Regions from separate parts of the Luxibacter massiliensis genome, predicted to be linked through region 2. Evidence: predicted binding sites of a transcription regulator. Region 2 holds the regulator's gene; the other holds the start of a gene.
The links. The regulator HrcA, encoded in region 2, represses chaperone genes, less so after heat shock. The targets are predictions, from matches to a motif close to TGTTAGCACTCNNNNNNNNNGAGTGCTAACA.

Region 1 (3,431 bases), 440 kb from region 2:
TTTATGGCATTGAACCTATAGAAACGGTCTGGGGGGTGGGGTATAAATGGCGAAAAGACAGCGTTCTATAAGTCTTTCTTTTGTGCTTGTCCTCTTTGCTGTATGTATGATTGGCTCTATGCTGCTATGCGGAGTGGCCTGGTTTGCAGCCAATTCGTGGCTTCGCAGTACTGGAGTTATTTATGAAGGGTATATCTCTAATCAGCAGGTTGAGCAGATGCTGGGCCAAAACCCAGATGTGTTTGTTTCCCCTGGTGAAGATTTTTTGGCGGAGTATGCTTTGTTCGGGACGGAGGGTGAAGTTTTAGAGACCAATGTAGAGGGAAAAGAATTAGAAAACCTGGCCGTGTTTTTACAAGGGGATGTCTATAATACGCACATCTGTCGTTATACTTATCCAGATAAAAGTACGATTATTATCCAATGGCATTTTCGGAAAGAGTTCGCCAACCCGGTACTGAGGAATGCACTGCCTCCTTATGAGCATTTATGGATGGCTACATTAGGGGCAGCATGCGTACTCTGTCTGCTGTTAAATATATTGTGGCTTTACAGGCTTCTGACGGTTAAGCTGGAGATATTCGGGGAAGTGAGTGGAAAGATAGGGGCCCAAGAGCTGGATTTTATAGTTCCTGAGGCAGGCATACGGGAATATGACAGGGCCCTTAATGCGATGGAACATATGAGAAAGGCGTTGTACGATTCACTGTCCTCCCAGTGGACAGCACAGCAGGAGCGGGAAGCGGAGATAGCAGCGCTGGCACATGATTTAAAAACTCCCCTGACTTTGGCCGGCGGCAATGCTGAACTTCTGCTCGATGAAGATTTGTCTGAGTACAGCCGTAAAAGGGCAGAGACAATTGTGGCGGCCAGCAACCGGGCTAGGCAGTATGTTGCCAGCCTGTTGGAAACTTCTGCCGGGATAGAAGAAAGGTTTGATGGCGCCAGTTTGCCGGCTATATTCGACGTCCTTTGTCAAAGTACCAGAAGTTTTGCCAGAGAACAGGAGGTTTGCCTGCAGGTTATAAACAGACTTGAGGGTGCTGCAAAAATTCAAAAGGAACATTTATTACGGGCCTTGAGCAATATCGTACAAAATGCCATCGAGTATACGCCATCTGGAAGGAATGTATATTTAGAAGGTTCTATGACAGAGGATGGATGGCAGGTGACTGTGCGTGACGAGGGGCCTGGATTTAGTGCGGCTGCCCTTCGGCATGGGACTAAGCGCCTATGGCGCGGGGATTCTGCAAGGGGTAGCAGTGGGCATAATGGCCTTGGCCTTTGGTTTGCGGCACGGGTAATCCGTGCACACGCAGGGCAGCTAGAGCTGGACAACTGTAATTCCGGGGGACTGGTCACAATTAAGTTTGGAAGTGTATTTCCTAAAGGGCAGAGGGATATTATCTTATAGCGTACAAAATTTTATGTTAAGAAAAATGGGATGCGGATTTCCTTTTCAAAGACTGGCTGATCATCTGCCCTGCTCCAGCGTCCTCATCTCAATGATTGTGGCATGGATGGCTATTTTGCATTACTTTAGATTATAAGCGGGTTATACAATGAAATTAATGGAGAAGTATGAGGGAGTTTACTAAGTTTTTATAATTTTAATATTTTTATTAGCACTCGCACAAAACGAGTGCTAAATTTTTGTTGACTTTTGAAAAGCAGTGTATTAGAATATCTTCTAGGCAATGAAATAAAGATCACAACAATGTACAATAATTGAAAAAGGAGTGTTATAAATGGGAACAGCAAAAAAGGGCAACTTATCTATTGACAGTGAGAATATATTTCCGATTATAAAAAAGTGGGTTTATTCTGACCATGATATTTTCTTCCGTGAACTTGTATCTAATGGCTGTGATGCCATTACAAAGCTGAAAAAACTCGATATGATGGGTGAATATGAATTGCCGGAAGATTATAAGGCTAAGATACAGGTGATTGTAAATCCAGAAGAAAAGACACTGAAATTTATTGATAACGGCGTGGGCATGACAGCGGCTGAGGTAGAGGAGTATATTACACAGATTGCCTTTTCTGGGGCGACGCAGTTCCTTGAAAAGTATAAGGACAAGACCACGGAAGATGATATGATCGGCCATTTTGGACTTGGCTTCTATTCTGCATTTATGGTGGCGGACGAGGTGCATATTGATACTTTGTCCTGCCAGGAAGGCGCAGAACCAGTGCACTGGGTAAGTGAAGGCGGCACAGAGTATGAGATGCAGGAGGGGAATCGGGCAGAGGTTGGTACAGAGATTACACTGTTCCTGAATGAGGACAGCCTGGAGTTTGCCAATGAATACAGAGCCAGGGAGGTACTGGAGAAATACTGTTCCTTCATGCCAGTCGAGATTTTCTTGTCCAAAGCCAATGCGGAACCAGAATATGAGACCATCGATGAGGAAGAACTTCTAGAGACAGACGAGGTCGTAGAGCATATTACAGAGGAAGTAAAAGAGGGCGAAGAAGGAGAGCCAAAGAAAAAGGCAAAAATTGTAAAACGCCCGGTATCTGTCAGTGATATTCATCCTCTGTGGGGAAGGAATCCAAGCGAATGTACGAAAGAAGAGTATATTGACTTTTACCGGAAGGTATTTATGGATTATAAAGAGCCGTTATTCTGGATTCATTTGAATATGGACTATCCATTTAACCTGAAAGGGATTCTTTATTTCCCCAAAATTAATACAGAGTACGATTCAATTGAAGGGACTATAAAGCTGTATAATAACCAGGTCTTTATTGCGGATAATATTAAAGAAGTAATACCAGAATTTTTGATGGTGCTCAAGGGTGTTATTGACTGCCCGGACCTGCCTCTGAATGTATCCAGGAGCGCCCTGCAGAATGATGGGTTTGTAAACAAGGTAGCTGATTATATTTCTAAAAAAGTAGCAGACAAACTGAACGGTATGTTTAAGACAGACAAAGAGAGTTATGAAAAATATTGGGATGATATCAGTCCGTTTATCAAATTTGGCTGTCTGAAAGATGAGAAGTTCGGAGAGAAAATCAAGGATTCTATTATCTTCAAAAATTTGGATAAGAAATATCTGACTTTAGAGGAGTGTATCAAAGAAAATGGCGGTGCCCAGGAACAGTCTGGCGACACAAAGGAGGCCAACAATACGACAGACGCATCTGAGGAAGCCTCCACAGAGGAAAATCAGGATGCAGAGGAAGAAAAGAAAATAAACATTTATTATGTGACAAACGAACAGCAGCAGAGCCAATATATTAATATGTTCAAGGAACAGGGGCAGGACGCCATACTGCTGACGCACAATATAGATTCTGCGTTCATCACCTACCTGGAACAAAAAAATCAAAATATCACTTTCCAAAGAATCGATGCAGAGGTACATGAGTCTCTCAAGGATGAGATTTCTGAGGATGAGAAGGAAGAATTCCAGAAAACA
Region 2 (3,431 bases):
GAGGTGTGGGGGAGTCAGCCGCATCAGCCTTGGGCTGCAGTCGGCCAATGACCAGGAATTGAGACTTTTGGGAAGGATCCATACCTTCCAGGAATTCCTTCAGACTTATGAAATGGCCCGCAGGGAAGGATTCTGGAATATCAATGTGGACCTAATATCCGCTATACCCGGACAGACATTAGAGAGCTGGAAAAAGACATTAGCTGCAGTGGCCGGACTTGGGCCGGAGCATATCTCTGCATACAGCCTTATTGTGGAGGAGAAAACCCCTTTTCATGAGATGTATGGGGAGGGGAGGGGCAAGGGATTTCCCCGGCTTCCCGACGAGGACACAGAGCGGGCCATTTATGAGGTGACGGAAGAGACTCTTTTAAAATATGGCTATATGAAATATGAGATTTCCAACTACGCAAGGCAAGGATTTGAATGCAAACATAACCTGGGGTACTGGGAACGCCGGGAATATCTGGGAGCAGGCCTTGGGGCGGCTTCACTGATAGGCCATATGAGATACCATAACACGGAGGATATGGGTGAATATCTGGAATGGGCAGGCAAAAAGACAGATATCTGCCGGGAGCTGGAACACCTTACTATAGAAGAAGAGATGGAGGAATTTATGTTCCTGGGCCTGCGGAAAACAGAAGGCGTGTCAGCCGCGTGTTTCCGGGAGACATTTGGGATAGACATCGGCAGGGTCTACGGGCCGCAGTTGGACAGGCTGGGGAGCATGGGCCTTACGGCTGTATCTGGTGACAGGATCTACTTGACAAAAAGGGGGACAGATTTAAGTAACCGGGTATTTGTAGAGTTTATGGAACCCAAAATACAGTAAAGCTGAGAAATTTACTGCCCATGGGGACGGATGGCCTGGCATATAAATGAACAGATATAATCTAGCTATAAAAAATCTATAAACAGTGTTGACAAAAAGAAATCAGGGTGCTATCTTAATATACGTAAGGTGTTAGCACTCAAAAGTAGGGAGTGCTAACAGGAACTCAGATACAGAAAGGAGGAGGGTTGGCGTTGGATATAGGCACAGAGCTGAGCAGCAGGAAGCTGGTGATCTTAAAGGCTATTATCCAGAATTACCTGGAGACAGGGGAGCCTGTAGGTTCACGGACCCTCTCAAAATATACAGAGCTGAATCTGAGTTCAGCTACTATCAGGAATGAGATGGCTGACCTGGAGGATTTGGGATATATATTCCAGCCTCATACATCGGCGGGGCGTATCCCTTCAGACAGAGGATACCGGCTGTATGTTGATATGCTGATGGAGGAAAAGGAACAAGAGATCACAGAGCTGAAGAACAAGATGCTGGAAAAGACCGATAAGGTAGATAAAGTGCTGAAGCAGGCGGCCAAAGTCCTGGCAGCCAATACGAACTACGCGACTATGGTTTCAGCCCCGGTCAACAGCAGGAATACACTTAAATTTATCCAGCTTTCCCAGGTAGACGAAGAGCAGATTGTGGCTGTGATTGTGATGGGCGGCAACGTGATTAAGAATAAGATTATTGAGGTTGGTGAAACACTAAGTAATGAGAATCTTCTTAAGCTGAATATGCTGCTCAATACGACGCTCAACGGAATGTCAATTGAGGAAATCAATCTGGGGCTGATAGCAAGGCTGAAAGAGCAGGCGGGAATCCACAGCCAGGTTATCAGCGATGTCCTGGATGCCGTGGCCGAGATCATCCATGTGGATGAGGACATGGAAATTTATACAAGCGGCGCCACAAATATTTTTAAATACCCAGAACTCAGCGATAAGCAGAGTGCCCAGGAGATTATCAGTGCATTCGAGGAAAAGCAGCAGTTGGCAGACCTTGTGACTGAGACGCTGGCCAGTGAGGAGAATCATGGGATCCAAGTATACATTGGGGATGAGGCTCCAGTGAAGACTATGAGGGACTGTAGTGTTGTGACAGCGACTTACGAGTTGGGCGAAGGCATGAAAGGCACGATTGGCATTATCGGCCCAAAACGGATGGATTATGAACATGTCATGAAGACGCTGAAAACTCTGCAAAGTGAGTTGGATGCGATTTATTATAAAGATCCAAAAGAACAGGAAGGTGAATAGCTGGTGGAAGAGATGAGCAAAGAAAAGATTGTAAAAGAGGCTGTAGAGGAAGCTAAGGCAAAGGCTGCCGAGGAAGCAGCTAAGGAGGATGCGCAGCCTGATGCGGCTGCAGCTGAGGAGCCGCTAGATGAGCAGGATGCCCAGACAGGCGGCAAAGCCGGCTTGGAAGAGGAGGCTGATATAGAGGGGAAAGACGAGGGCAGCAGCGATACACCCTCTAAAGAGAAAAAAAAGTTTGGCCGAAAGCCAAAGAAAGACAAAAAAGACGAGAAAATTGAAGATCTGACAGACAGACTTACCCGTCAGATGGCAGAGTTTGATAACTTCCGCAAACGTACAGATAAGGAAAAGTCCCAAATGTATGAAATAGGAGCGAAAGATATCATAGAAAAAATTCTTCCGGTCGTGGATAATTTTGAACGCGGCCTGGCAGCTGTGCCAGAGGAAGAACAATCCAACCCCTTTGCACAGGGAATGGAAAAGATTTATAAACAGCTGATGACTACATTGGAGGAAGTTGGGGTAAAACCCATCGAGGCGGTAGGAAACGAATTTGACCCGGACTTCCATAATGCAGTGATGCATGTGGAAGATGAAGAATTAGGGGAGAACACAGTGGCCGAGGAGTTCCAAAAAGGCTACACATACCGCGATAGTGTAGTGAGGCATAGTATGGTGAAAGTAGCAAACTAAATTTAGAGTAAATATTCTAGGAGGAAATGATTATGGGCAAAATAATAGGTATTGATTTAGGTACAACAAACAGCTGTGTGGCTGTCATGGAAGGGGGTCAGCCGACTGTCATTGCAAATACGGAGGGCGCAAGAACCACTCCTTCTGTAGTGGCATTTACAAAGACAGGGGAACGCCTTGTAGGTGAGCCTGCAAAACGCCAGGCAGTAACAAATGCAGATAAGACGATCTCTTCTATAAAGAGAGAGATGGGTACAGATTATAAAGTAACAATTGATGATAAAAAGTACTCTCCACAGGAGATTTCAGCTATGATTCTGCAGAAGCTGAAAGCGGACGCAGAAGGCTATCTGGGAGAGAAAGTGACCGATGCTGTCATCACTGTTCCGGCATATTTCAATGATGCCCAGCGCCAAGCTACAAAGGATGCAGGTAAAATTGCAGGCTTGGATGTAAAGCGTATTATTAATGAGCCTACGGCGGCAGCCCTGGCTTATGGACTGGACAATGAAAAAGAACAGAAAATCATGGTATATGACCTGGGCGGCGGTACATTTGACGTATCCATTATAGAGATTGGCGATGGAGTTATCGAGGTACTTTCAACAGCCGGCAATAACAGGCTGGGCGGAGACGATTTTGACCAG

Region 1: the regulator HrcA is predicted to act here: its motif matches at 1,621-1,651, upstream of htpG (molecular chaperone HtpG).

Annotation. Positions count from the first base shown of each region.
Region 1 is NZ_UWOE01000001.1:2,609,093-2,612,523, reverse strand. It holds gene EFA47_RS11980 (response regulator transcription factor) at 1-71, shown strand, start outside; gene EFA47_RS11975 (sensor histidine kinase) at 47-1,414, shown strand; gene htpG (molecular chaperone HtpG) at 1,749-3,431, shown strand, end outside.
Region 2 is NZ_UWOE01000001.1:2,171,767-2,175,197, reverse strand. It holds gene hemW (radical SAM family heme chaperone HemW) at 1-835, shown strand, start outside; gene hrcA (heat-inducible transcriptional repressor HrcA) at 1,030-2,091, shown strand; gene grpE (nucleotide exchange factor GrpE) at 2,104-2,784, shown strand; partial or broken gene dnaK (molecular chaperone DnaK) at 2,817-3,431, shown strand, end outside.